One region of the Actinoplanes sp. NPDC051346 genome, then DNA from elsewhere that is predicted to be linked to it. Evidence: riboswitches for the same ligand, from Rfam matches in the RefSeq annotation. Region 1 holds a riboswitch; the other holds the start of a gene.

What was found. Region 1 has a riboswitch for cobalamin ahead of AB0M36_RS16980 (ABC transporter substrate-binding protein). Riboswitches for the same ligand answer to the same signal wherever they lie in the genome.
Region 2: linked by a shared signal. The riboswitch ahead of AB0M36_RS35890 (ribonucleoside-diphosphate reductase subunit alpha) and the one ahead of AB0M36_RS16980 (ABC transporter substrate-binding protein) in region 1 are both predicted to bind cobalamin.

Annotation. Positions count from the first base shown of each region.
Region 1 covers NZ_JBFBAJ010000006.1:161,087-175,815, forward strand. The annotation lists gene AB0M36_RS16945 (LuxR C-terminal-related transcriptional regulator) at 1-764, shown strand, start outside; gene AB0M36_RS16950 (hypothetical protein) at 884-2,443, shown strand; gene AB0M36_RS16955 (dynamin family protein) at 2,589-4,403, shown strand; gene AB0M36_RS16960 (hypothetical protein) at 4,415-4,999, opposite strand; gene AB0M36_RS16965 (PAS domain-containing protein) at 5,246-6,814, shown strand; gene AB0M36_RS16970 (bifunctional diguanylate cyclase/phosphodiesterase) at 6,811-8,565, shown strand; gene AB0M36_RS16975 (hypothetical protein) at 8,505-8,879, opposite strand; cobalamin riboswitch at 8,919-9,148, shown strand; gene AB0M36_RS16980 (ABC transporter substrate-binding protein) at 9,424-10,917, shown strand; gene AB0M36_RS16985 (ABC transporter permease) at 10,924-11,907, shown strand; gene AB0M36_RS16990 (dipeptide/oligopeptide/nickel ABC transporter permease/ATP-binding protein) at 11,883-13,706, shown strand; gene AB0M36_RS16995 (ATP-binding cassette domain-containing protein) at 13,703-14,395, shown strand.
Region 2 covers NZ_JBFBAJ010000023.1:53,822-68,550, forward strand. The annotation lists gene AB0M36_RS35830 (aldo/keto reductase) at 1-226, opposite strand, end outside; gene AB0M36_RS35835 (FtsX-like permease family protein) at 261-3,380, shown strand; gene AB0M36_RS35840 (FtsX-like permease family protein) at 3,377-6,046, shown strand; gene AB0M36_RS35845 (ABC transporter ATP-binding protein) at 6,046-6,981, shown strand; gene AB0M36_RS35850 (ABC transporter ATP-binding protein) at 6,974-7,651, shown strand; gene AB0M36_RS35855 (class IV adenylate cyclase) at 7,821-8,363, shown strand; gene AB0M36_RS35860 (hypothetical protein) at 8,353-8,613, opposite strand; gene AB0M36_RS35865 (radical SAM protein) at 8,613-9,569, opposite strand; gene AB0M36_RS35870 (DUF5753 domain-containing protein) at 9,660-9,980, shown strand; gene AB0M36_RS35875 (DUF397 domain-containing protein) at 9,980-10,171, shown strand; gene AB0M36_RS35880 (hypothetical protein) at 10,265-10,531, shown strand; gene AB0M36_RS35885 (hypothetical protein) at 10,698-11,042, shown strand; cobalamin riboswitch at 11,093-11,301, shown strand; gene AB0M36_RS35890 (ribonucleoside-diphosphate reductase subunit alpha) at 11,428-13,770, shown strand; gene AB0M36_RS35895 (ribonucleotide-diphosphate reductase subunit beta) at 13,770-14,729, shown strand, end outside.

The DNA.
Region 1 (14,729 bases):
TCGCCCGGCGCCGCGGCGACATCGCCCAGCTCCGTGCGGCGTGGGCACTCGCCGAGCCGGTGCTCGCCCGGCGCGCGGTCGACCTGTTCCAGCTGGAGATGGTCGAGGAACTGCTGGTGGCCGCCGCCCGGCTGCGCCACCACCGGCGGATCACGCCGATCCTCGACGACCTGGAGGCGGTCGTCGACCGGCTCGGCCGCCCGGACGCCTGGGCGGTGTCGCTCGGATGGATCCGGCTGCAGATCGCCGTCGTCGGCGAGGACCAGGCGGCCGCGACCGCCGCGGCGAGCCACCTCGGCGGTCTCGACCCCTCGGGCGCCCGGCAGCGGGCCCAATGCCGCGCGGCCACTCGGTGGGCCGCCGCGCTCACCGGCGACGTACACCCGGACGACGTGCTGGCGGACGCCGCCGAGCTCGTCGCGGTCGACCTGCCGTGGGAGTCGTCCCGGCTGCTCGGGCAGGCCGCGATCCGTACCAGCGACCCGTCGGCCGCGCGGAGGCTGCTGGAGCGGGCGCGGGAGCTGTCGCGCGCGGAGGGACCGGCGGACGAGTCACTCCAGGACGCGGGTGGTCTGTCCGACCGGGAGGTGGAGGTGGCACGGCTGGTGCTCGCGGGTCGTACGCACCGTGAGATCGGGTCGCAGCTCTACCTGTCCCCGAAGACGGTGGAACACCACGTGGCCAGGATCCGTGCCAAACTCGGTGCCGCCAACCGAGCTGAGATGATCGCCGCGCTGCGTAGTCGCCTGCCGGCGGAGTCCTAGCCGGGTCCCCCCTAACCCCCTCCGGACGGAAGGGGGATAGCCCCGATGCGACGCTCGGCCCCAACCCGCAGGCTTGCACTTGTCCGACCACCGGGGCGGGCCTGAACACAGGAGTAGTCATGGCAGTCGAAGTCACCCCGCTGATCATCGACAACATCAAGGCGTTGTTCGAGAAGGTGTTCAGCAGCGACGCGGAAACCGCGAAGTTCCTCGCCGACCCGGCCGGCGCCTTCGCCGCGAACGACATCGACGCCGAGTCGCTCAACGCGGTCAACATCAACCAGGTCGTCGCGGAAGCGGCCTACGGCGGCGACAGCTCCGCGGGCGGCGGCTACAGCGGTGGTGGCCACTACAGCGGTGGCAACTACAGCGGTGGCGGCTTCAGTGGCGGTGGCAGCGGTGGCAGCGGTGGCGGCGCAGCGAGCAGCGCTGCCGCTTCTGCGCCGGCTCCGCAGGCCGTGCAGCAGGTCACCCAGGTCGCGCAGACCTTCACCACCCAGAACTTCGTCGACAACACCCGGACATTCACCGACAACTCCACCGACATCGACAACTCGGTGGATGTGGACGTGGACGGTGCGGTCTTCGGCGACATCGACATCGACTCCACCAACGTCAACCAGACCGGTGACGGCAACGTCGGCACCACCGGCGACGGCGACGTCAACGCGGCCACCGGCGACGGCGCGGTGGCCCAGCAGGGCGACGGGGACAAGGTAGCCGCGACCGGCGGCTCGGTGGCGGCCGGCGGTGACGCGATCGGCGTCACCGGCGACAACTCGTCGGCGGAGGTTGTCGGCGGCGACAAGGTCACCGCGGGCGACGGCTCCGTGGTCGGCACCGGCAACGGCGACGTGCTCGGCGCGACCGGCGACGGCGCGTTCGTCGGCAACGCGGCCAACGGCGACGTGGTCGGCAACACCGGCGACAACGCGGTGACCGCGGGCGACGACATCTCCGGCGCGGTCAACACCGGTACCAACTCCGGAGTGCAGGCGGGCGGCGACGTCGACAAGGCGATCCTGGGCGACAACTTCGGCATCGTCGGCGACGACGTGGACAAGGCCGTCGTCGGGGACAACAACCAGTCCGCCCAGTTCGACATCGACACCAGTGGTGGCGCCGGCGGCACCGCCAACGGCACCGGAGGCGCCGGCGGCATCGGCGGCGACGCCTCCGCCGACGGCGGAAACGGCGCCGGCGGCGCGGTGGGCGCCGGAGTCGGCCTCGGGGTGGGCGTCGGGATCCGCGGCAGCGGCGACGGTCGCGGCCAGGGCATCGGTGGCGACGGCGGCGACGGCGGTGCCGGCGGCACCGCGGTGGGCGGCAGCGCCGCGGGCGGCGCCGGCGTCGGTGGCAACGCCGGCGGGGGCGCCGGGGGAGCGGTGGGCCCGATCAACTTCAACTTCGGTGGCGGCAGCCAGACCAACGTCAGCGGCTCCCGCGTGGAGGACTCGTCGGTGTCCGGCAGCGGCAACGCGTCCACGACGCAGGACTCGTTCAACGACCAGTCGACGAACGACTCGTTCAACGACCAGTCCACGAATGACTCGTTCAACACGGACGACTCGTTCAACACCGACGACTCGATCCGCGCCGACGACTCGCAGATCATCACCGAATCGGCCGACAACTTCACCGGGGGCGGCGACAACGTCGACCCCAGCCCCGCGGCCTGATCCCCAACCGGCGGATACCGGGCAGCGGGCCGGGTGGGAACAGCGTGGCGTGGCGGTCTTGCGACCTGCCACGCCACGTTCGCGCTCGGGGCCGATGGTCGGACGCTCCGGTTCGCCGTACCCTTCGTGACCGGGAGGAACGACGTTGACCAGCACCACGACACCACCTGACGCCGGCGACACGCTGCGGCGGGCGACCGAGATCGTCGACCTCGCGCAACGCGCCTGCGAGGCGTACGACCGCGGGGATCTCGACAGCCGGCTCGCCGCCGTCCGCGCCACCCTGGCCGACCCGGCGGTGCACATCGTCGTCGTGGGCGAATTCAAACAGGGCAAGAGCTCTCTGGTGAACGCGCTGGTCGGGACCAAGGTCTGCCCGGTCAACGACGACGTCGCCACCGCCGTGGCGACCTACGTCCGCTACGGCAAGGAGCCATCCGCCGAGGTGCTCCTCGACGAGGTCCCGCCCCGGCGCGAGCCGGTGTCGGTCGACCGGGTGCGGGAGTTCGTCCTGGAGAAGGACGCCGGCGGCGCGGTGGAGGGTGTCACCGGGGTTGAGGTCCGGCTGCCGCGCCAGCTGCTTTCCAGCGGCCTCGTCATCGTCGACACCCCGGGCGTCGGCGGCCTCGGCTCGGTGCACTCGGCCGCCAGCCTGACGGCGGCGTCCATGGCCGACGCGCTGCTGTTCGTCACCGACGCGGCCCAGGAACTCACTCGCAGCGAGCTGGAATTCCTGCGCCAGGCCCGCGAGGTCTGCTCGACGGCGGTCTGCGTGCTCACCAAAACCGACTTCTATCCGTACTGGCGCAAGATCCGTGACCTGGACGCGGGACATCTGCGCAGCCTGGGAGAAGTGCCGATCCTCCCCGTCTCGTCCGATCTGCGGCTACGTGCCGTCGCCGGCGGTGACAAGGAACTCAACGCCGAGTCCGGGTTCCCGGACCTGGTCAAGTTCGTCGCCCAGCGGGTCTCCGGAGGAGCGGCCGCCCGGGCCGCCGCCCAGGCGGGCGCGTCGGTCGTCGGGATCTGCGAGCAGATCGAGAGCCAGTTCGAGGCCGAACGGGCCGCACTCGCGGACCCGGCCGCCGCCGCCACGGTGATGGACGAGCTCACCGAGGTGAAGACGCGCGTGGAGGCGCTCAAGGCCGCCGCGGCGAAGTGGCAGCAGACCCTCGGCGATGGCATCGCCGATCTCAACGCCGACATCGACCACGACCTGCGCGGCAGGATTCGGCGGCTGGTGGAGGAGGCCGACGCGGAGATCGAGGAAGGCGACCCGGCCGACACCTGGGAGGAGACGGAACGCTGGCTGCAGGCCAGGGTCTCCCAGGAAGTGCTGGCCAACTACATGATGCTGCGGGACCGGGCGATCAGTCTCAGCGACGACGTCGCGACCCACTTCGAGGAGGCCGCGGGTCAGATCCTGCGCCAGGTCGCGATCACCAACCCGCTGCCGTTGGCCGGCACCGCCCAGGTCGAGCACAAGATCGACCTGGTCAGGATGAATCGCCGGAAACAGGCGATGGTGGCACTCAAGAGTGCCTACGGCGGAGCGCTCATGTTCACCATGGTCGGGACGCTGGCAGGCATCGCCCTCGGCCCGATCGGCATCGGTATCGGCCTGGTGATGGGCCGCAGGGGCCTGCGCGAGGAGAAGAAGCGGCAACGCACGAACCGGCAGAATCAGGCCCGGAACGCGATCCGCCGCTACTGCGACGAGGTCACCTTCGTGATGACCAAGGACTCCCGGGACACCCTGCGCCGGATCCAGCGTCAGCTCCGCGACCACTACAGCGGCCTGGCCGACGAACTGGCCCGCTCCAACGCCAAGTCGCTGACGGCCGCGGCGGAGGCGGCCCAGCGCACCACGGCCGAGCGCGAGAGCCGTCTGCGCGATCTGACGGCCGAGCAGGATCGCCTGCGGCAGTTGCGAGAGCACGCGGCGGCGCTCGTCTCGTGAGCCGCCCGGCGTCAGTCGCCGTCGATGTCGTCGATCTCCGGAGCGTCATCGGGCAGCGAGGGCATCGCCCATAGCTCGTCCGCCGCCGGCGCCACGTCCTCGAGCTCCGACAGATCCTGCGAAGCGGCGTATCCGACCGGCTCCGCGTCCGGTGCCACGGCACCGGACGCGCTGTCGTCCACCGGCACCGCTGTGAGGCCATGGCCGTGACCGAATGCCGTGTCCATCGGCGCCCACGCGTGCTCGACGTCGTGGCTCCGCGCCTCGAGGGGCGGATCGATCTCCGGCATCGCCAGCGTCGAACTCTCGTCGAGTTCCGCCGCCGGGGCAGTGGCGAGAAGATCGGGTAGCTGGCCGATCTCGCCTGCCACGGCGTCGCCCTCGATGATCGGACTGTGCGCCATGACGAAGGGGGCCAAGTGCTCGGACACCTCGGCCCGGGCGGTGTCGGCGAAGCTGACCACGGCCTCGGCGAGGAGCTCCTCCGGCAGGTCCCCGTGCCCGCCGGCCCGCAGCACGGCGGCGAGGTCACCCGAGGTTCCGGCAGTGCCGGTCAACCCCGCGATGATCTCGTGAAGGGATCGCGCCGCTGCCATGCACCCACTGTAAGGAGAACGCCACCGGTCCCGGCAAGGGGGACATCCCCTGACCGCCCCCTAACGCTGCTTCCGTCCATGCTGTCGTGCTCGGTGCGGGCGGCGTCGTCGAGCACCGGCTGCGCCGACGCACCAAATCGTGCCGGACGGCGGGGATCCTGGGGTCGACGAGATGCCGGGTGTGCCGGACAGCCGTCGCGTCCGGCCCGTGCTCAGCTCGCGGCCAGGGTTGCCGATGAGGAGTGCGTGGGGTCTGACGGTGGTGCCGGCGCCGAGACCATGCCCGGCCCGGTCGACGCGGGCGGCGGGCCGCTGAGTGTTACCGCGCTGGCCTTCCTCCGGGTGGACCAGATGGGGCTGGTCGTGGACTGGAATCCGGCTGCCGAGCGGATGTTCGGTTGGACCCGGGAGAAGATCCTGGGGCAACCGGTAGCCGACACGATCGTACCGCCGCAGATGCGTGCCGCGTTCATGGCCGCCTTCGCCCGCTGCCTGGCCACCGGTGAGGCATCCGCGCTGGGCCGCCGGTTGGAGCTGCCGGCACGCCACCGCGACGGCCATGATCTGCTCATCGAGGTCACCATCGACGCCGTCGACGACGGGTTCTGCGCATTCGCCCACGACAGCACGGGGCGCCGCGAGGCCGAGCGCGCGCTGTGGGAGAGCAATGCGCTCGTGCAGGCCATCCTCGAGCACACCTCGGCGTTGATCTCGGCCAAGGACCTTGACGGCCGGTACCTGTTCGTCAACCGCGAGTTCGAGCGCTGCTTCCGGGTCGCTGCGGGGGAACTGGTCGGGAAGACCGAGTCCGACGTGCTACCGGCCCGGGTGGCCGCGACGTCGCTCGCCAACGACATGCGGGTGCTGCACAGTGCCACCGCCTCGACGACCCTGGAGGAGCTGCCCACTGGCGAGGAGGTGCGGCAGTACATCGTCACCCGGTTCCCCCTGCTCGACCCGAGCGGGGCTCCCCGTGGGGTGTGCAGCCTCGCGATCGACGACACCGCACACCGGCGCAGCGAGGAGGCGCTGCGCCACAGCGAGGAACGCTACGAGCGGATCGTCAGCAACATTCCGGGCATGGTGCTGCGGTTCGAGGCGATCCCCCAGGAGGGGCGCGTGGCATTTACCTACGTCTCCGACGGCTGCCGTGAGGTCTTCGGCGTCGAGCCCGCCGCGGTCCTCGCCGACGACACCGCGATTACCGGCCTGTTCGACGCGGAGACGCAGAAGTCGATCGACGACACCCTGCGGGAGTCGGCGGACACCCTCGAGCCGTGGCGGTGGGAAGGGAAGATCCGACTCCGCGACGGCCGACCCCGCTACCTGCAGGGCATCGCACGGCCGGAACGGCTCATCGACGGGACCATGGTCTGGGACGGGCTGCTGCTGGACCGCACCCGCGAGAAGCAGGCGGAGCTGGAGTCGGCGCGGGTACGACAGGACCTGAACCAGATGATCTCCTGGCTGCGCGGCTATGCCTTCACGGTCAGGGTGCAGCCGGACGGCAGCGTGCGCAAGGTCTACAGCAGCGCCGACGGCACGGAGACCTTCGGCGGGCCGCTGGACGCCACGAGCGACCTCGCCGAGGCGATGGCTGAGCTCATCCACCCCGACGACCGGCCCAAATACGCCGCCTTTCGGGCCAGCACGCTGGCCGGGCAGGCGGGAGACCTCAACTGTCGCATCATCGGCTTCGACGGGCGGCAACGGTGGGTGTTCATCCGGCTGCGCCCTCGGCCCGAGGATCCCACGCTGCTCGACGGCTTCTGCTGCGACATCACCCCCCAAACGACGGCCCCGTCCCCGCTATGACGAGCGCGGCACTGAGTCCCGGCCCGGGCGAAAGGCTTCCCCGGCACGTCGGCGAGCTCGCCGTGCCGGTGCGGCTCCTGCCCGCGGGCACGCCGGTCGCCGATCTGGAGGCGATGCTGCGCGAAGATCCGCTGTTACCCGGCATCGTCGTACGCACCGCACTCGGCGGGTTGCGGCTGCTGAGCCGCGCACACCTCGCGCAGGCCGCCGTCGGCACCCCGGAACCCGGTGCCGAGCCGGTCGCCGGTGCGGCGCACGCCCCGGCCTTCGGCGAGACACTCGTGCTGCCGGCCAGTACACCCGTCGACGCCGCCGCGGAGGCCGCGCTTGCCCGGCCGCCGGAGACCCGCGACGACGCGGTCGTCGTCGCGTGGCCGCACGGGCGTTACGGCATCGCACCGATGCTCGACCTCATCGCCACCATGGCCCGTCGCTACGCCCGGCTGACCCGCAGCGATGCCCTCACCGGCCTGGCCAACCGCCACGCACTGACCACCAACGGCGCCGAACTGCTGCGTGAGCGGCCGGGCGGCGCGCTCCTTTTGATCGACCTCGACCGCTTCGCCGAGACCAACGACGCCCTCGGCTACCAGGGGGCCGACCACATCCTGCGCCAGGTAGCCCTGGCCCTTTCCGCCGCGGCCGGCCCCGACGACATCGTCGCGCGCCTCGACGGCGACCAGTTCGCCGTCCTGCTCAGCCCGGCTCCACCCGGCGCCGGCGCCGAGCCGGCCTCCGCGGCCTGGCCGCTGCAAACCGCCCAACGGCTCGCCCAGCGGGCCCGCGGCCCGTTCACCGTCGCCGGCGTGCCGGTCAGCGTCGAGATGAGCATCGGTGTCGCCCCCGCCGGCGACGCGGACGATGACGTCGACGCCCTGATCCGCCGGGCCACCATCGCGATGCGGTCCGCCAAACAAGCCCGCACCGGCGTGGAATCGTGGGATCCGCAGGCGGCTGCCGCCCGCAGCAGCGACCTGCGGCTGATGGCAGAACTGCGCGCGGCCACCAATGGCGGGCAGCTGCGCCTGCACTACCAACCCCTGGTCGACGCGGCCAGCGGCCAACTGCACGGCGTCGAGGCACTCGTACGCTGGCAACATCCCGACCGCGGCTTCCTGGCACCCGGGCTGTTCCTGCCCGACGCCGAACGCTCCGACATCATCATCGACCTCACCGACTGGGTCCTCGCCGAAGCGATCAGCCAGGCCGCCGACTGGCGTACGGCAGGGAGACCCTTACCGATCTCGATCAACATCTCCGCCGCCTACCTCGCCCAGCAGCGGGCCGTGGACACCATCGCCATCCTTCTGCGGCTGCACCACCTGCCGGCCGACCTGCTCACCGTGGAGATCACCGAAAGCACCATGCTGGCCCACCCCGAACAGGCAGCGACCCGCCTGGCCGCCCTGCGCGACCTCGGCGTGCGGGTATCGGTCGACGACTTCGGCACCGGCTACACCTCCCTCGCCCTGCTTCCCGAACTCCCCATCGACGAACTCAAGATCGACCGCTGCTTTGTGTCACGGATGGTCGATTCCGCCCCGCACGCCGCCATCGTCAGCGCCGTCACCACCATGGCCAAGTCGTTGCGCCTGACGGTCGTCGCCGAAGGCATCGAAGACGAACGCACCGCCGAGGCCCTTCGGGCTCTCGGCGTCGATCTGCTACAGGGCTACCACTTCGGCCGCCCTCAGAGCCCGCAGCTCCTGCAACTCCAGCCGCCGACGGAGGTGCTCGCGACGAACGCCTGAGGCAGGCGCGGACTCGCCGCGGCCTGTCGCGCCACCGACGCCACCTCCACCGCGCCGCCGCGATCGACGATCGCACCGATCGCGGTGCTGACCCTGCCATCGCGGCGGATGTCGCCCAGCCGGGCGGCGAGGAACGTGTCCAGCAGCGCGAGCCGCGCCCGGATCGAGCCGGCAGCGACCAGTCGGCCGGTGAGGTCGGTGGCGACAGGGCCGACCAGATCCGCCAGCGGGGACCAGTCGGCAGACAGCGACGCGGTAACGGCCCGCCGCGCGCTAACCGGAGCTGTAGCCGCGGATGCCGGCTCACCGTCCATCCCGGAACCATGCGGGTTCCGGTGGCAGCCGGTCCGTGTATGCTGCGGCTCGCCAACGGTTCGCTTGCTCCCGGCTTCGGGGGTGGGCGTCGTAAGAGGGAACCCGGTGTGAATCCGGGACTGCCCCGCAGCGGTAAGTGGGAACGACCGCCGTCAACAGCACTGGACGCGTCCGCGTCCGGGAAGCGACGGCCAGTAGGTTGCCGCCGGCTCAGGTGCCGGTGCATTGCCCGCGAGTCCGAAGACCTGCCGTCGGTGCACGCGCGTGGGGCGCGTGCCGGTACCGGGTCTCGTGGGGAGATCTCGCCGACACTGCGTCGCACGCTCGTTGCGCCGGTCTGTCGTTGTGGCTTCCTCGCGCGTTCCCGGCTGAGTCGGGTCTCGAGGGAGAGCGGCAGTGTCAGCAGTTTCCGCACGTTCTGTCCAGGGTCGTACACCGCGGCGTGATGGGCTTGCAGCGCCGCTGTGGCGCAGAGGGCGACGGCTGGTCGGTGCGCTGGCCACGGCGAGTGTGCTGGCCGTGGTGGCGTCGGCCTGTTCGGGTGTGTCGACGGATACGGCGGCGTCGGTCGACGGCCCGCTCAAGCAGTTGACGATCGCGACGAGTTTCGCGATCGGGGATCTGGATCCGCTCGAGAACGGGTTCTGGGCGCCGGAGTTCGGCTTCGGCGCGTTGTTGATGAAGCCAGTGGCGGGTGGCAAGCTGACGCCTTGGCTGTTGGAGTCGCCCCCGAGCCGAACCAGCCCGACCAGGTGGGCCCTGCGGCTCAAGCCGAATCTGACGTTTCAGAACGGTAAGCCGCTCGACGCGGCGGCGCTGGCCGCGGCGATGACGTTCAGCCTTGCCGAGAACAGTTCGGTCAAGCCACTGCTGCCCGGCGCTACGGTCACCGTGAGCGGACCGCGTACGGTCACGGTGACAACGGGGAAGCCAACATCGTATGTGCCGAGTCTGCTCGCGCACGAGTCGATGTTCCCGATCTTCGACTACGCCACGTATCAGCCGTTGAAGGGCAAGGATGCCGAGCTGATCGCGGCGAAGATCTGGTCGGGTCCGTACACGGTCACCGGTCTCACACCGGAGGCGATGACCCTGGTCCCGACGCCGGGCTACGCCGTGTCGACGCCGAAGCTGGAGAAGCTCTCCGTCCGGTTCGTTCCGGACGCGCACGCGCGGATCCTGGCCGTGCAGAACGGCGAGGCGGACCTGGCGCTGTACCCGCCGACCTCGGCGGCCAAGGAATTACAGGGTCGCTCCGACGCGGTGTATCTCCACCAGGCCCCCGGCACCGCCGCGGAAGGCTTTCAGCTGCTGCTGAACCTGCGCAGCGGCCCGATCGCCGATGTCGCGGTGCGGAGAGCGGTGTCGCACGCCATCGACTACGGTCAACTAGCCACGCAGGTGATGAACGGGCTGTACGACCCGGCGGTCGGCTTCTACCCGGCGTTCCTGCCGTACGCGTTGCGGAATCAGACGTTCGGCGCGGCCGAGGCGAACCGGATTCTCGACGCCGCCGGCTGGGTCCGCGGCGGCGACGGCATGCGCGCCAAGGACGGCAAGCCGTTGGCGTTCACCCTGTTGAGCTACCCGCAGCAGCCCGACTCCAAGACCGTGGCGGTGGCCGTGCAGGCGCAGTTGCGGACGGCCGGCTTCGCCGTCGAGGTGCGCCAGGTGGACGACGTGACCGCGGCGGTGAAGAGCCCGACGGGCTGGGACGCGGCGGTGATGGGCAACGGAGCGATCGACTGGACCCAGACCGACCCGGTCACCCCGGTCATCGCCAACTTCACCCCCGGCGGCGACAACAACTACGGCGGAGTCGACGAGCCGGAGCTGACGCGGCTCGCCGGGCAGCTGACCGAGACGTTCGATCCGACCGCCCGCGACACGCTGATGCGCCGGGTGCAGCAGATCGTCGTCGAGGAGAAGGTTCTCAGCCTGTACTTGACGCTCAAGCGGGTACCGGTGGTCGCGGCGCCGAAGCTGCGCGGCTACGCCGTGCCGCCGGTGGCGTTGCTGTGGGTCGACGCGTACTGACAACCGATGACCGCGACGATCACACGCCGGGTCGGGCAAGCCGTGGTGACCCTGGTGGTCGGCAGCGTCCTGGTGTGGGCGCTGCTGGCCCTGGCACCCGGCGATCCGGCCCGCCGCATCCTGGCCGCGGGCGGCGTGGCCCATCCCACCGCCGCGCAGGTCGAGGCCAAGAACGCCGAACTCGGCCTCACCGGGCATCCGACGGTCCGCTACGGCCGCTGGCTGGCCGACGCCGTCCGCGGTGACCTCGGCACGTCGTGGGCCACCGGCCGGCCGGTGGCCCACGAACTCGGCACCCGGCTACCGGCCACGCTGCGCCTCGCCGCCACGGCCGTCGGTCTGTCGCTGAGCGTGGCGATGCTGCTCGCCATGGCCGCTGCCGCCGGCGCGGGTCGCTGGCTCGACGGAATCATCCGGGTGGTGTCCGCGACCGCGGTGGTCGTGCCGAGTTTCGTCGTCGGCCTCGCCCTGCTGCACGTCGTCGTGCTGCGGCTAGGCCACCTGCGGATCATCTCCGACGGCAGTTGGGGCACCGTAGGGCTGCCGGCGCTCACTCTGGCCCTGGCCACCGCGGCTTCCTGGTCACGGCTGCTGCGCGCGGGCCTGCTGCACGCCCACGGCGCACCCCACGCCGAGGTGTCCCGCGCCCGCGGCGCCAGCCGGCTACGGCTGCTGGTCGTGCACGATCTGCCGGGCGCCCTCGTGCCGTTCCTCACTGTTGTCGGCACCGGCGTCGCGGCCCTGCTCGGCGGCGCCCCGATCGTGGAGACCGTGTTCACCTGGCCCGGCGTCGGCCGCTTCGCCGTGCAGGCCATCACCGCCCGCGACCTTCCCGTCGTGCAGGGCTACATCCTGCTCGCCATCGCCGCCTACGTCGCGGTGTCCCTCGTCGTCGACCTGGTCGCCGTGGCCATCGACCCGCGGCTGGCCGCCGGGCCGCACCGCGTCCCGGCCCGGTCCGGCTGGTGGCGGCCGCGGAGCTGGTCATGATGGCCGCCCAATTGCTGCGCCAGCGCGGCTTCCTCATCGGCCCCGGCCTCGGCCTGGCCGTCGTCGCCCTCGCGGTGTTGGGGCCCGTCCTGGTCGGGGTCGACCCGGACCTGCCCGACTACGCCCACCAACTCGCCGCGCCGGGCGCCGAGCACTGGTTGGGTACCGACCAGTCCGGCCGGGACCAACTCGCCCGCACCCTCGCCGGCACCCGCACCTCCCTGTTGGCGGTACTGATCGTCTTCACGCTCACCACCACGATCGGGCTCGTCGTCGGCAGCCTGGCCGGCTATCTGGGCGGCATCGTCGACGCCGCGATCGGACGGGTCATCGACGCCATGCTGGGCTTGCCGTCGCAGATCATCGCCCTCGCGGTCGTCGGTGCCCTCGGCGTCGGCTCGACCAACCTGGTCCTCGCGATCGTCGTGTCCGGCTGGGCGTACCCGGCCCGCATCGCCCGCGCCGCCGTGCTGGGCAGCCACCAGCGCCTCGACGTCATCGCGGCGAGGATGGCCGGCATCGGACCAGCCCGCATCCTGGTCGGCCACGTGCTGCCCGGCACGCTCGCCACCGTCCTCGTCGCCGCCACCACCACGGTCGGTGAGACCGTGCTGACCCTGGCCGGGCTGTCGTTCCTCGGCCTGGGCGCCCAGCCGCCCACCGCCGAACTGGGCCAGATGCTCGCCGACAGTCAGAGCGCGCTGGTCAGCTCCCCGTGGCTACTCGTCGGCCCCACCACGGTCATCGCCGCCACGGTGGTGGCCGCCATGCTGGTCAGCGACGCACTACGCGACGCGATCGACCCGCAGCCACCCCATCGGACCCGCCACCACCGCCGCAGCGGCACGCCCGCCACCCCGATGCCGGACACCGACGACAGCGTGGCGGCGGTGCTGCGGATCACCGACCTCACCGTCACCTATCCCGACGGCACGCACGCCGTACGCGCAGTGACCCTGAGCGTCGCCGCCGGCGAGTGCGTGGCCGTTGTCGGCGAGTCAGGATGCGGCAAGTCCACCCTCGCCCGCGCCGTGCTCGAGCTGCTGCCCGCCGGTACCGCGATCGGCGGTGCCCTGGCCATCGACGGCGTGGACCTGACCACCGTGTCGCCGCCCGCGTTGCGCCGGATGCGGGGCCGCACCGTCGGCTACGTCGCCCAGGACCCCTACGCCGCCTGCGACCCGCTGCACTCCGTTGCCCACCACGTCGCCGAGCCGTGGCGCAACCACCGCCAACGCCCGCCGCGGGGCGAGGTGTCCCGCCGCGTCTCCGCCCTCGACGTCGACCGCGCCGCGACCCGCCTCACCGAACGCCCTCACCATTGGTCGGGCGGCATGCTGCAACGCGCGACCATCGCCGCGGCCGGCGCCCACGATCCGGTGCTGACCATCGCCGACGAGCCCACCAGCGCACTGGACGCCCACCTCGCCGACGACATCCTCACCGCGCTGCGCCGCTCCTGCCGGGCACTGCTGCTCGTCAGCCACGACCTGCACCTGGTCGCCCGACACAGCGACCGCGTCATCGTCATGTACGCCGGACGCGTCGTCGAGACCGGCCCCACCGCCGACATCCTCGAGCGCCCCCGACACCCGTACACCCGCGCCCTGATCGCCGCCACCCCACAACCCGGCGGCGCACCCCTGGTCTCGCTGCCCGGCACGCCACCGTCCCTGGTCGGCGCGCCACCGGCGGGGTGTGCGTTCGCCGCCCGCTGCGCCGACGCCACCGACATCTGCCACGACCGCGAACCGGTCCTGGCCGCCGGCGTCGCGTGCTGGAACGTGGCCACGTCGTGAGCACACCCTCGCCGCCGCCGATCGTCACCGCCGATGAGGTGACCCGCGCCTACGCCACCGCCCGCGGCACCGTCACCGCCGTCCACGAGGTCAGCCTCACCGTCACACCCCGGCAGATCCTCGGCATCAGCGGACCGTCCGGCTCCGGCAAGTCCACCCTGCTCCGCCTGCTCGCCGGCATCGAACGCCCTGACACCGGCACCATCCACTTCGCGGGCCAGCCGGCCTGGACCGGCCGCTCCCGCACCGCCCGGTACCCGCGGCCCGGCTACGTCATGCCGATCTTCCAAGCCCCCTCGGCCAGCCTGAACCCCCGATGGCCAATCTGGCGCAGCATCACCGAACCGCTGACCGCCCCCGGCCGCGACCGGCAACACCCGGCACAGCTGCGGGCCACCGCCGCGGACTGGCTCGACCGGGCCCGCCTCGGCCACGTCGACCCCACCATCCGCCCCGGCGACCTCTCCGGCGGCCAATGTCAGCGCATCGCGATCCTGCGCGCGCTCGTCGCTCAACCCGCCCTCGTCATCGCCGACGAACCCACGGCCCGCCAAGACGTCATCACCGCCGCGGCGATCAGCGAACTCCTCACCCACGCCGCCGCACACGGCACCGGCCTCGTCGTCGTCAGCCACGACACCGCCTGGCTCGACACCTTCGCCCACCACACCCACCGGATGACACCATGAGCTCCACATCCACCCCAGCCGCCGTGCCCACCGGCCGGTTGCCCGCCGCCGACCGCCGTGAGACGGCCGAAGCGCTCACCGCCGTCGCCATCAACCCGATCTTCACCTGCACACCGGCCCCGACACGGATACGCCCGGATGGCATACCGCGCGGGCGCTGTTCACCGACGGCGCGACGACCGCGGCGCTCGTCGATACCATCGCCGCCCGATACTCCACCCCCGCTCGGCGCATCGCCGGCTCGTTCGCCGTACTCGGGTACGCCTCCCGACTCCTGGCCCCCACCACAGCCGTTCTCGCCACCCACGGGATCCTCCTCGACCTGGACCCCGAC
Region 2 (14,729 bases), on a different contig from region 1:
CGCGCCGATCCGGGCCGTGCGCCTGGTAGAGGTCCACCCGTTCGACGCCGAGCCGGCGAAGGCTCGCATCGAGCGCCCGGTGGAGATACTCCCTGCTCAGCCCGGCGCCCGGCTGGCCAGTGATGGCAAATCGGCCCTTCGTGGCGATGACGAGCCGGTCGCGCAGCTCCGGGCGGGCCCGCAGCCATGCCCGTCGCCCCCCACCGTTGGCGCGGGCCTGACACACTCTCCAAGATCCGTCTTTGGGGAGATGCGCTCGGATGAGTCTGGTGTTGCGGCGTGCCCGTGCCGCGCGGAGCCTGCTGCTGGCCGCGGCCGGGGTTGCCTTGATCGCGACGACGCTGCTGACCAGCCTCGCCGCCTACAGCCGCGAGGTGGTCGCCGCCGGCACCCGCGGTGCGATCGCGTCGGCCGCGCCCGATGAACGTTCCGTGCTGGTCCGCGGCTCCGCCGGCCGCACCGCCGACGACCTGGCGAAGCGCGACAGCATCCTCCGGGCCCGCGTCGGTGCTTCGCTGCCGGACAGACCTGTGGATATCTCCGCCGCCGGTTACGCGACCGGCCGCGAACTGTCCGGCGCCACCGGCAATGCCGTGCCCGATGCCGGAGGGGTGGTCTACGGCTCGATCGTCTTCCTGGAAGGCCTGGATAGGCACGCCGTCCTCAGCGCGGGTGCGTGGCCCCGGCCGGGATCCGCCACCATGGAAACCGTCCTCGCGGAGAGTGTGGCGTCGATCCTGCGGGTGAAGGTCGGCGACACGATCCCGGTCACCGACCGGGTGACGTCTCGCGCGTCCCACCTGCGGGTCGTGGGCATCTGGCGGCCGCGTGACCTGCGGGACCCCTACTGGCTGCTGACCCCGGACGTGGCCACGGGAATGACGCCGCGGTCCGCCACGTACGGGCCGATAGTGATCGACCGCGCCGATTTCGGCGCGGGGTTCTCCGGTAACGCCTCGGCGGGCTGGCTCGTCGCAATGGAGACAGAGGGCGCCGACGTCGCCGACATCGCTCGAATGGCCGACGCCGCCGACGAGCTGACGACCGCCCTCCCACAGGCTGCCGGGCTCGGCACCTCGGGCCTGGTCAACACCCAGATCGGCGCTCTGGGCGAGAAGCTGGCGCGCGCCGACCTGGTCGGACGATCGGCGCTGGTCACCCCGATGCTGCTGATCGCGATCCTCAGTGGGCTGGCGCTGGTGCTGGTCGCCGCTCTGCTGATCGACCATCGCCGCGGCGAGTCCGCGCTGCTGCGGGCCCGGGGCGCGGCGCGGATCCAGCTCGCCGGCCTGGCCGCGCGAGAGGCGCTGCTGGTGGTCGTGCCGGCCGCGGTGGTGGCGCCGTTGCTCGCGGTCGTCGCGGTCACCCTGGCCGGGGCCACGCTCGGCGGTCCCGTCAAGGCTCCGCCGATCGCGTTGCCCGATCCGTTGCTCTGGCTGGTCGCCGCGGCGGCGGCCATCGGCTGTGCCGTCGCGATCACGGCCCCGGCCCTGCGCGGCGGCGGCACCTACGTCGCCGAGATGGCGGGCCGGTCGCGACCCGGGCGCCGCACGGCCGTGCAGCGGATCGGCCTGGACCTGGCCCTGGTGGGGCTCGCCGTCCTGGGCTGGTTCCAGCTCCAGCAGTACGCGTCGCCGGTCACCGGCAGTCGCTCCGACGCCCTGGGCATCGACCCGTTCCTCGCCGCCGCCCCCACCCTCGGCGTGCTGGCCGGTGCGACGCTGGCGCTGCGCCTGCTGCCGCCGGTGGCCCGGTTCGGCGAGCGGTCGGTCGACGGCAAACCCTGGCCCGGCACGGTGTTCGGCATGTGGCAGGCCGGGCGCCGGCCACACGCCGGCCCGGTGCTGCTGCTCGCCCTCGCGGTCGCGGCCGGCACGGTCGCCTGGTGCCTGGCGGGCACCTCGGTCCACAGCATCCCCGATCAAGCCGACCACCACGTCGGCGCCGACCTGCGGCTGGTGGAAACCGGCGGCAAGGCGCCACCTGGCCGGGCGGCCCAGCTTGCCGCCCTGCCCGGCGCCACCGGCCCGGCGCTCCCGCTCTGGCGCGACACCCTCCCGGCCGGACCGACCGGAGCGACGACCGAGGTGCTCGCGCTGGACACCGCCGCCGCGTCCGAGGTCTATCGGGTCCGGCCCGACCTGGCCGACGGTGACGTCCGAGGCCTGCTCGCGGGGCTGGCCAAGCGCCGGGTCAACGCCCCGCTCGTCACCCTGCCCGCCGGAGCCACCCGGCTGACCGGCACCATCACGGGCGATCGGTCCGAGACCGTCGCGGTGTTCAGCGAGGCGAACGGCGACATGCTCCGACTACCGCTGGGCGGGAAGGGACGGTTCTCGGTCGACCTGCCGCGGACCTCCGCGCCGTTGCGGCTCTCGGGCTTCTCGGTGGTGGCGTCCGGCGGGCCCCTACTGTCCACGACCTGGGCGATCAAGGGTCTCGCCACCGACACCGGACCGCTGTCGCTGGAGGGGCAGGCCTGGGAGGCGGTGTGGCCCAAGGACGGTGCGAAGGCCGTTCTGGCCGGTGGCACCCTGTCCGCCGAGGTGATGCTCGGTGACAGCGGCACCGTGCCGCTCATGGTGGCCGCGCCCACCCCGAGCGCCCGGGTCCCGGTGGTGGCGACCCCGCAGGCACTGACCGCGCTGCGCTGGAAGGTCGGCGAGCAGACCTCCGCGGACGTCGGCGGCGTCCAGGTGGGCATCGACGTCGTCGGCACGATCCCCGCCGTGCCGGGGACCACGAAGCCAGCCGCGCTGCTCGCGGATCTGCCGTCATTGAGCACGACGATGCTGCACACCAGGGGCGTCGTACGGACGCCGCAGGAGTGGTTGGTCGCCTCCGGAGCGGACACCCACGCGGCCGCGGCCGAAGCGGCCGCGGGCCTCGGTGGTCTGGAGGTCCTCGACCGGCGGCAGCTCGCGAGCGATTCGGATGACGCGTACGGTGCGGGCGCTCGCACCGCCCTCTTCGCCGCCGCTCTCGGTGCGATGCTGCTGGCCGCCGTCGGCATCACCGTCGACGTTCGCACCACCGCCCGGCGCCGGCTCACCGAGTTGGCGGTGCTGCACACGCTCGGCGCCGGCTCCCGGCTGCTGGCCCGCTCGCTTATGGTGGAACAGGCCTTCCTCGCCGGGGTGGGAGTCGTCGTAGGACTCCTCGTCGGCGTCGGCGTGGCAGCGACCACAGCACCGCTGCTGATCCTCACTCCCTCGGCGAGCCGACCTGTGCCGACGCCGCTGCTCGAGATCGACTGGTGGCGGGTGGGCGGGACAGCGCTGCTGTTGTTCCTGCTCGCCGTCGGGCTCAGTGCCCTGGTCGGCACGACGCTGCGCCGCCGGCTCGCGGTCGCCCAGCTCCGGATCGGGGCGGACCGGTGAGCGCGGTGCTGCGCCGGGTCCGGGCGTACGCGGGCCACCTCGGCCTGCTCGCCGTCCTGAGCCTCGCCGCCGCGTTGCTGTTCAGCGCGCTGCCCCGGGCCGCCAACGAGTTCACCGACCGGGGGCTGCGCGAGGACATCGCCGGGCTGCCGTACCCGGCGCGGGACCTCACCTTCCGCATCGCCGTCAAGAATCTCGAGGACCTGCCGCCCACGGCAGCCGAAAGCGGGTTGCCCGAGCTGGAGGGCCAGTTGCCGGCGCCGCTGCCGGGTCTGATCGGGGAGCGTTGGTTCAGCGCGATGGTGGGCCCCGAGGGCATCGAGCCGTCCGGCCCGCCCCCGTACGCCGGCCAATGCCGACCGCACCTGCAGATCCGCTACCAGGGCGGATACGACGCCGCGGTGCGCATGGTCACCGGCCGCCTGCCGAAGCCGGGAGCGAGCACCGAGGTCATCGTCGACTCCGATGCCGCCGAGCTGGGGAAGCTGAGCGCCGGGTCGAAGCTGAAGCTCGCTAGTTCCTCCGGCTCCAGGCCGGTGACCGTCGTCGGTGTCTTCACGCCGGTCGACCGGGCCGCGCACTTCTGGGACGGCCTGGCGACCGTCCCGGCTTCCTGCCCGAACCCGCTCGACGGGCTCACCAGTCGGATCACCATGCTCACCGACATGTCGGGAGCGGCCCAGGCCGGGAAGGCCGTCGAGGAGATCGGCTACGAGTGGCGGTTCGCCCTTGCCGTCGAGCGGCTGCGGACCTCCGAGCTGGCCTCCGTCACGAAAGCGGTGGCCGACACGCGGCGGCTCACCGGCGACGGGCAGATCAGCGTCAATACCGGGCTGGACACGGCGCTCGGTGACTTCGAGGCCCGGCTGCGTGGCGTACGGGCGCTGCTCGCCGTGGTCCAGGCCGGCCTGGTCGCCACCATGCTCGGCCTGCTCGTGCTCGCCGCCCGTCTGATGACCGACCGCCGCCGTGACGAGTTCGCCCTGCTGCGTGCCCGCGGTGCGGGGGCTGGCGCGGTCGTGCTGCGCACGCTGCGGGAGACGGCCCTGGTGGTGCCCGCCGCCGTGCTCGCGGGCTGGGCGCTGGCCCTGCTGGTGCCGGGTCGGTCGAATCCGTGGGACCCCGTGCTGGTCGTGCTCGTGGGCGCTGCGGCGTTGTTCGCCGCGCCGGTGCTGGCGGCGTTCACCCGCGGTGACGCCCGCACCCGCCGGGATCTGGCCCGGTCGCGCCCGTCGGCGCGGCGGCTGACCGCCGAACTCTTCGTCGTCGGCATAGCCGTGCTCGGGGTGGTGCTGGTCCGCCGCCGTGGGCTCGCCGGCACCGACAGCGTCGATCCCTATCTCGTATCCGTGCCGGTGCTGCTCGGCCTGGCCGCGGCGCTCATCGCCGTGCGGCTGCTGCCGTGGCCGTTGCGGCAGGTCGGCCGCGCTGCCGCCCGCGCCCGGGGCGCCGTACCGTTCCTCGGCCTGGCACAGGCCGGCCGGGGCGCGCCGGTCAACGTCGGCCCGCTCGCCGTCCTGGTCGTCGCCGTGGCGACGGGCGTGTTCACCGCCTCGGTCAGCGGCACCATCGGCGCCGCCCGCGACCAGGCGACCGATCGGGAGATCGCGGCCGACGCCCGGGTCGACGGCTTCGCCTTCGATCCCGGCACCGGTGCCCGACTGGCCGCCGTCGCGGGTGTCGACTCTGTCGCTCCGGCGCTGACGGTTCCGGCGGCTCCGATGACCGGTACGTCCGGGCGGCGAACCCAGGCCCCCCTGCTGGTCGTGAACGGTGTCGACGCCACGAAGGCCATGGCGGCCAGCGGCGTCGACGTGCGGATGCCGGACGCCCTCACCGGAGCGCCGTCGGGCGGCCCGGCACCGGCGGTGGTGTCTCCCACGGTCGCGGCCGAGCTCGGTGGTGGCGGCACCATCGACGTCCAGGGTCGCCAGTACGAGTTCCGGGTGGCCGCTGTCGTGGACTCGCTGCCCATGCTGGACGTCGGCGGGAGCCGGTTCATCGCGCTGCCGTGGCAGGCCCTGCCCATCCCGGAATTCCAGCCGATCGTGCCGACCCGCTTCCTCGTCGCCGGCGACGGCTTCTCCACGGCGGAGTTGCGCGCCGCGGGCGACGAGGGTCAGCGTGCCTACCTGAGCCGGGTGCTGGGCCATCCGGTCACCGACGCGTCGTTGCACCGCCGGGCCACGGTCACGACCTGGGACGAGTACCGGGCCGACCTGGACAAGGGCGGCGTCAACGGCGTGCTGGGCTTCTTCTACGCCGCCGGTGCGGCCGGGGCGGCCGTGCTCGCCCTGCTCGCGGTCGGCCTGGCGGTGCTCGCGGACGCGCCGGGCCGGGGCCGTACGCTCTCGCGGCTGCGCACGATGGGCCTGTCACTGCGGCAGGGGCGCCGGCTGCTGGTCTACGAGTTGGTGCCGCTCGTCGCCGTGGCGTTCGTGGCGGGCGGATCGGTGGGCGTCGTCCTGCCCGGGCTGCTCGGCCCGGCGCTCGGGCTCGACGGTTTCACCGTGGGGGTGACCGGCCGGATCAGCGTCGACCCGTGGCTGCCGGCCGCCGCCCTGTTGTTGATCGCGGCGGCGCTCGGCCTCGCGATGCTGGTGGAGAGCATGGCCAACCGCCGGATGCGCCTCGGCGAGGTGCTCCGCCTCGGAGAGGAGAACTGATGGCGGGACCCGATCTCGGCGAGCTCGAGCGCCGGGCCGCGGACCGTGCGGCGGCCCGGGCCGGCGGCACGGACCGGCTCGGCGGCCACATCGTCTGCGACGGCCTGGTCCGCATCTTCAAGACCGAAGGGGTCGAGGTCGTCGCCCTCCAGGGTCTCGACCTGTCCGTCGACCGGGGAGAGCTGCTGGCGATCGTCGGCGCCTCCGGCTCGGGCAAGTCCACGATGCTCAACATCCTGTCCGGGCTGGACGTCCCCACCGCCGGAGTCGCCCGGGTCGCGGGCTTCGACCTGCTGACGATGACGGCGAGCAAGCGGCTGCGATACCGCCGCAAGGTGGTCGGCTTCGTGTGGCAGCAGACCGGGCGCAACCTGCTGCCGTACCTGACCGCGCGGGAGAACGTCGAGCTGCCGATGAGCCTCGCGGGCAAGGTGTACCGGAAACGGGCGATGGAGCTGCTGGAGATGGTGGGGGTCGCCCACTGCGCCAACCGCCGTCCCGGCCAGATGAGCGGCGGCGAGCAGCAGCGCACGGCCGTGGCGGTCGCCGTGGCCAACAACCCCGAGGTGCTCTTCGCCGACGAACCCACCGGCGAGCTCGACGAGGCCACAGCGGCCGAGGTCTTCGGCGCGCTCCGCTCGATCAACGCGGAACTCGGCGTAACGATCGTCGTGGTCACCCACGACCACGCGGTGGCGAGCCAGGTCCGCCGCACGGTCGCGATCCGCGACGGCCGGACCGCTTCAGAGGTACGCCGCAGCGCCCGGACCAGCGCCGACGGCGTCGAGGAAATCGTGTCGCAGGAGTACGCGGTGCTCGACAGAACGGGCCGGATGCAGCTCCCGGCCGCCTTCGTGGACGCGCTGACCCTGCGCGACCGGGTGCGGCTCAACCTCGAGACCGATCACGTGGAGGTGCGGCCCGGCCATGAGTGACATGCTGTTGAGGGTTTCCGACCTGAGCCGCGACTACGGCTCCGGAGCGTCCGTCGTGCACGCGGTCCGTGAGGTGTCGTTCGAGGCGGGACGCGGCGAACTGGTCGCGGTGCGGGGTCGCTCGGGTGCGGGCAAGACCACCCTGCTCAACATGATCGGCGGCCTCGACCGCCCGACCCGCGGCACGGTCGAGGTGGGCGGTCACGACGTCACCGCCGCCGGGGAGGCCGAGCTGCTCGAGCTGCGGCGTACCATGATCGGCTTTGTCTTCCAGTCCTTCGGCCTGATCCCGATCCTGTCCGCGGCCGAGAACGTGAGTGTGCCGCTGCGGCTCGCCCGGCACAACGCGGCCGCCCGCGAGGAACGGGTCGCATTGCTGTTGGAGCTGGTCGGCCTCGGCGGCCAGGCGGCGCAGCGGCCCTACGAGCTCTCCGGCGGCCAGCAGCAGCGCGTGGCGGTGGCCAGGGCGCTGGCGAACGATCCGCCGCTGCTGATCGCGGACGAGCCGACCGGTCAGCTCGACTCCGAGACCGGCCGGTCCATCATGGATCTGCTGCGGGCCCTGGTCGACGCGCGCGGCATGACGGCGCTGGTGGCCACCCATGATCCCTCCCTGATCGATCGCGCGGACCGCGTGCTGACGCTGCGCGACGGCCGCCTGGCGGATTGAACGTGGCGGGGGGCCTTCACGTTCGGTGAGCGCACAATTGCGGCCCTGCCGCTTCGAGCTGGTTGGCGCCGATGACCCAAGACCGTAGGCCTTGGCATGGTCAAGATCAGCCCTTCTGCCGGTAATCTGTCGGCGCCCGGCACCCTCACCGCGACGAAGGGGAAAGCGCATGGCCAGCGAGATCGAGGTCAAGTACGCCGTACCCGATCGGACGGCGCTCGACCAGGCACTCGCCGCACGAGGCATCGAGCTTTCCGCACCGGTGCATCAGGACGACCAGGCCTACGCGCCCGGGGCGTGGAGCTTCGGAGATCCGCGAGTGGGGGTCACGTTCGTGCGGCTACGCACGCAAGGTGGGCGCTGCACGTTCACTACCAAGACCCCGGTGGCCAATGTCCTCGCGTGTCGGGAGTACGAGACGCCGGTGGCCGACCGCGAGCAGATGCACCACGCGATCATCGCGATGGGTTATCGCCCCACCGTGCGTGTCGTCAAGCAACGTCGTACTGCGCAGGTGGGCCGGTACGCCTTGTGCGTCGACGAGATCGAAGGAGTCGGCGCATTTCTGGAAGTCGAGTGCGTCGCGGACACCGATGACATGACCGGCGTACAGGCCGAACTCGCCTCATGGGTCGAGGGTTTAGGGGCACCGGTGCAACGCACCGGTGCCACCTACGACGAAGTGGTCCAAGTTGCCGCAGCTACTGCTTGACCGCCGCCAGCTCAGCGAGCACGACGTCGTATAGCTCGGCGGCGACCTGTCCGGCGTCACGCTCGCCGATGTCGACGCTGCCACGACGTTTGGCCCGCGTGCGGCAGCGTTGCTCGTCGCCGGTCAGGTGGGGGCGGTCAGCGTGCGCGTTGACATCGCGCACGAACTCATCGCGTACCCCATCGAGGCGTTGCAGGACCAGGGAGCTAGGGACGTAGCGGTCGCAAACCACGATGCGTCCGGCCCCCATCACGCCACCACCCGCCGGTCGTGCTGCTCTCGAGACAACTCGACGAGATGCCGGCGGACGTCGTCGACGGGCACGCCGCCGAACTGGATGCCTACGGAGAAGTTGAACTCGTCGCGTCCGCGCATGGCATCGTCCAATCCGTCGCCGGTGAGGTCCACGGCCCCGTACGCGAGCAACTGCTCAGCCGTGTACCGTCCGGTCGCCACTAGCCGTGACCATTCCGGTGTGCCGGGATAGGGGCGGAACTCGAACACGCTGGCCCGGAACCGGCCGGGTAGCCGGTCGGTCAGGTGCCACAGTTCCCGAACCAGGCTGACGGTGTCGTCCAGCTCGTCGGCGCTCTCGCTGGGAAAGCCCAGGATGAAGTAGCCCTTGACTCCAATGCCACGCTCGCTAAGGCGCCGGATCACGGTACGGATCATGGCCGGGGTGATCCGCTTGTCGATGTAGCGCAGCACGCGCGGGTTGCCGGACTCGATGCCGAGTGCCACCTCACGCAGGCCGTTGTCAGCGAGCCGATCGAGGGTGGCGTCATTGGCCCGGTGCAGTACGTTGATGCGTCCGGTGGCGTCCCACACGGCCCAGTCGCTGACCTTCTCGACAGTGAACGCCTTCATCATGGTCTCGATGACTCTTCGGGCGCCGAGGAACAGGTCGTCCACGAACCGGAACGCTGTCACTCCATGGCAGTCGCGTAGTTCGTGCATCTCGCCCAGGATGTTGTCCGGCTTGCGGACTCGGATGGTGATGTCGGGGTTGGCACTGACCGCCGCCCCGCAGAATGAGCAGTCATACGGGCATCCGCGAGCCCCGACCATGTTCGCCTCAGTGCGCCCATCCTCGGCCGGGTATGGATCGTGCGCCAGGAACCGACGGTCGACGTACGGCAAGGCGTTGATGTCGGGTGCCAGGTGGTGACCGGTGCCGGACCGTCCGCCGGATACTGGCGCACCCAACAACCGATCGCGCCACATCACACCCGGTAGATCTGCGCGATACTCGATCGAGAAGATCCGCCCGACCTATGGGTAGTCCTGGACGAAGCGGTGATTCGTCGGACAGTGGGCGGTCCGGACGTCATGCGCGAGCAACTGCTCCACTTTGCAGAGATGGCGGCTCGTCCCAACATCGAGGTTCACGTCATCCCGTTCCGCGCCGGGGGCCACCCTGGGACACTCGGCCCTTTCGTGGTCCTCAGCTTCGCGGAAGGCCAGTCGGACGTGGTCTACATCGAATCAATGGCCGGGGACCTCTACCCCGAGCATCGGCTATCCTGGTATGGCGATGTGTTTAGCCGCATTTCAGCCGATGCGCTTAGCTTGGGCGATTCGGTGAAATTAATACGTGAAGCCGCAAAGGGGCTGTAATGGGTAACATTGGGCCAAAGTGGAAGAAGAGTAGTCGGTCAAGCTCTAATGGCAACTGTGTCGAGGTGAGGAAGGCAGGTGAGCTGATCCAGGTTCGGGACTCAAAAGATCCTGTCGGTCCCCTGTTTGCCTTCTCGCCGACCCACTGGCAGGCATTCGTCGACGGCGTCAAGCTCGGCAAATTCAACTAGTTCGATCGGCGAATGGCGCGGCGACTCCTCACCATGGGGGGTCGTTGTTTGTTTGCGCCTCTCAGGTGATCCACCTACCAGCGGTGAGAGCGAATGATCTACGCGGTCGTAGAGCGGGCGCCTGCTTGCGGCCTGATGGGGGCGCAGCGGCGGCGCCCGCTATCCAACGCCAAACTGGTCCTGGCCGAGTTGGTCGCCAATGCCGTGCGGCACGCCGGCGCGGGGTTCGACCTGTGGGTCCGGTTGACCAGCCGCTACCTTGCCCTCGCTGTCTTCGACGGCGGCTCCGTGCCGCCGACGCCGGGCACGCCGATCACGCACTCCGCCGCGGAGCAGGTGGCGGCCGGGGAGTGTGGCTGATTGGGGCCACTTCCCGACTGCGACCGGCAGGTCGTCTGGGCGGTCCTACAACTGCCGAACGGCTGTCGGCTGCGTGAGGCAGCGCCGACCGGCGGTTGGTCGGCGGCTACGGTGGTGGCCGATGGACGGGGTGGATGTGACCGAAAAGGACATGCCGGGTTGCACGCTGACGGTGTGCCGGGACTGCTGCTGCGGCAGCCTCAGGAAGCATCCGGCGGTGGACCACGCGGCACAGCTCGACCGGCTGCGTGAGCTGCTTCCCGCCGCGCACCGGATCCGCACGAGCCTGTGTCTGGATGTGTGTGCGCAGTCGAATGTCATGGTCGTACAGCCGACGCGGGCCGCACGGCGCAACGGTGCCCGGCCGGTGTGGTTCGGGCTGGTGCTCGACGACGCGATCGTTACGGACCTCGCCGAGTGGGTGCGGGCGGGCGGTCCGGGTGTCGCCGGACTGCCGGACACGCTCGCCCTGTCGGTCATTCCGGCGCCGGTCGAGTCCGGTGACAGGTGACATCCGACAACACACCATGTGGGGTTGTGGTTTTCGGGTGGCACCCAGATATGGTGTGGCCCGTAGCTGGTTCGGCCGCGCCGCCTTGGGCGGGGCCGAGGCAAGAGGGAACCCGGTGGAAGTCCGGGACTGCCCCGCAGCGGTGAGTGGGAACGACCGCCGTCATAGAGCACTGGGTCTCGGCCTGGGAAGCGACGGCCAGTAGTAACGAGTACGACGCCCGCGAGTCCGAAGACCTGCCAGCGCGCCGCGCACCGCCTGGGTGTGCGGCGGTCGGAGGCCGCGCGGGACGGCCGACGCCAGCTCTCCCCGGGCGTCAGGTGCCCGTGGTCGGTGGTGTCTGCTCCCGCGTGCCCGAAGGGCCATGGGCTCGCGAGGAGAGGGCATGACACTCACACCGGAGAAGACCGCGCTGCCGGAGCAGCGGCGGCACGCCATGCGGGTTCGCAAGCGCAACGGCGACCTGGAGCCGGTCGACGTCAACAAGATCGTGAAGGCGGTCGAGCGGTGGGTCGGTGACCTGGACGAGGTCGATCCGCTGCGGGTGGCGACCAAGACCATCAGTGGTCTGTACGACGGCGCCACCACGGCGGAGCTGGACCGGTTGTCGATCCAGACGGCGGCGGAGCTCATCGGCGAGGAACCGCAGTATTCGCGGCTCGCGGCGCGGCTCCTGGCGACCTTCGTGGACAAGGAGGTTCGCGAGCAGGGCGTCGCGAGCTTCAGCCAGTCGATCCGCCACGCGCACACGCAGGGGTTGATCGGCGACGAGACCGCGGCGTTCGTGGCGCGGCATGCCCGCAAGCTGGACGACGCGGTCGACGTCGACGGGGATCTGCGGTTCGAGTATTTCGGCCTGCGGACCGTCGCCGACCGTTATCTGCTGCGGCATCCGCAGTCTCGGCTGGTGGTGGAGACGCCGCAATACTGGCTGCTGCGGGTGGCGTGCGGGCTGTCGGAGACGCCCGGCGAGGCGATCGACTTCTATCGGCTGATGTCCAGCCTGGCCTACCTGCCGAGCTCGCCGACGCTGTTCAATTCCGGGACCCGGCACACCCAGATGTCGTCGTGCTTTCTGGTCGACTCGCCCCGCGACGAACTCGACTCGATCTACGAGCGATACCACCAGGTGGCGAAGCTGTCGAAGTTCTCCGGCGGCATCGGCATCTCCTGGTCCCGGGTGCGCGGCCGGGGCGCCCTGATCCGCGGCACCAACGGCAGGTCCAACGGCATCGTCCCGTTCCTGAAGACGCTCGACGCCGGTGTGGCCGCGGTCAACCAGGGCGGCCGCCGCAAGGGCGCGGCCTGCGTCTATCTGGAGCCGTGGCATCCGGACATCGAGGAGTTCCTGGAGCTGCGCGACAACACGGGCGAGGACGCCCGCCGCACCCACAACCTCAACCTGGCCAACTGGATCCCCGACGAGTTCATGCGCCGGGTCGAGGCCGACGCCGAATGGTCGCTGATCGACCCCACCGACGCCCCCGAGCTGCCCGACCTGTTCGGCGAGGCCTTCGACGACGCCTACCGGCTGGCGGAGAAGAAGGCGGTCAAGACCGTCAAGGCCCGGGAACTGTACGGCCGGATGATGCGGACGCTCGCGCAGACCGGCAACGGCTGGATGACGTTCAAGGACCCGTCGAACCGGTTGTCGAATCAGACCGGTGCGCCGGGCAACACGATCCACCTGTCGAACCTGTGCACGGAGATCCTCGAGGTCAACTCCGATGCCGAGACCGCGGTCTGCAACCTCGGCTCGATCAACCTCGGTGCGCACGTCACCGCCGACGGCGTCGACTGGGAGCGGCTGCGCGCGACCGTACGCACCGCGGTCGTCTTCCTCGACCGGGTCATCGACATCAACTACTACCCGGCCGAGCAGGCCGCCGCCTCGAATCCGCGCTGGCGTCCGGTCGGCCTCGGGCTGATGGGCCTGCAGGACGCGTTCTTCATGCTGCGGCTGCCGTTCGACTCGGCCGAGGCGAAGGAGCTGTCCACCCGGGTGCAGGAGGAGATCTTCCTGACCGCACTGGAGACCTCCGCCGGCCTGGCGGAACAGTTCGGCGCGCACCCGGCGTACCCGGAAACCCGTGCCGCCAAGGGTGACCTGCACCCCTACCTGTGGGGGACGGAGCCCGCGCAGGTCGATCGGTGGGCGGCCGTGAAGGGTCGGATCGCCGAGACCGGGCTGCGCAACTCGCTGCTGGTCGCCATCGCGCCGACGGCGACGATCGCGTCGATCGCCGGATGCTACGAGTGCGTCGAGCCGCAGGTCTCCAACCTGTTCAAGCGCGAGACCATGTCGGGCGAGTTCCTGCAGATCAACACCTATCTGGTGGGTGAGCTCAAGGCCCGCGGACTGTGGACGGCGGCCGTCCGCGACCGAATCAAGCGGGCCGAGGGCTCGGTGCAGCAGATCGCGGAACTGCCCGCGGAGGTGCGCGAGCTGTTCCGCACGGCGTGGGAGCTGCCGCAGCGGGCGCTGATCGATCTGGCCGCGGCGCGGGCGCCGTACATCGATCAGTCGCAGTCGTTGAATTTGTTCTTGAGCGCGCCGACGATCGGCAAGCTGTCGTCGATGTATCTGTACGCCTGGAAGTCGGGGCTGAAGACGAGCTACTACCTGCGCTCGCGGCCGGCGACGCGTATTCAGCAGGCGACGGTCGCGGTGACGCCCGCCGAGGTCTGCTCCCTGGAAAACCCCGAATCGTGTGAGGCCTGCCAATAATGCTGCTCGACCCCGGAATGGACCTGACCCTGCGGCCGATGAAGTATCCGCACTTCTTCGACCGGTTCAAGGACGCCATCAAGAACACCTGGACCGTGGAGGAGGTCGACCTGCACTCCGACCTCGCCGACCTGGCCCGGCTGAGCCCCGCCGAGCAGCACCTCGTGTCGCGGCTGGTCGCCTTCTTCGCGACCGGTGACACCATCGTGGCGAACAACCTGGTGCTCAACCTCTATCAGCACGTGAACTCCCCGGAGGGCCGGCTCTATCTGTCCCGGCAGCTGTTCGAGGAGGCCGTGCACGTCCAGTTCTATCTGAACCTGCTGGACACGTACGTTCCCGACCTCGACGAGCGCACTGCCGCGTTCGCCGCCGTCGACAACATCCCGTCGATCGCCCGCAAGGCCGAGTTCTGCTTCAAGTGGATCGACTCGGTCTTCGAGCTTCGGGCACTGGCCTCCAAGCGGGACCGGCGGGCGTTCCTGCTCAACCTGATCTGCTTCGCCGCGTGCATCGAGGGCCTGTTCTTCTACGGCGCCTTCGCGTACGTCTACTACCTGCGTTCCCGCGGCCTGCTGCACGGCCTCGCATCCGGCACCAACTGGGTGTTCCGCGACGAGAGCATGCACATGGCGTTCGCGTTCGACGTGGTCGACCAGGTTCGGGCCGAGGAGCCCGACCTGTTCGACGCCGAGTTGGAGCAGCAGGTCCGCGACATGCTGACCGAGGCCGTCGAGTGCGAGGTGCAGTTCGCCGCCGACCTGCTCGAACAGGGCGTCTCGGGGATGAGCCTGGCCGACATGCGCGAATACCTCCAGCACGTCGCCGACCGGCGGCTCGCCGCGCTCGGCATCGCCCCGCTGTACGGCAGCGGGAACCCGTTCGCCTTCATGGAGCTCCAGGACGTGCAGGAGCTGTCCAACTTCTTCGAGCGGCGGGTGTCGGCGTACCAGGTCGGG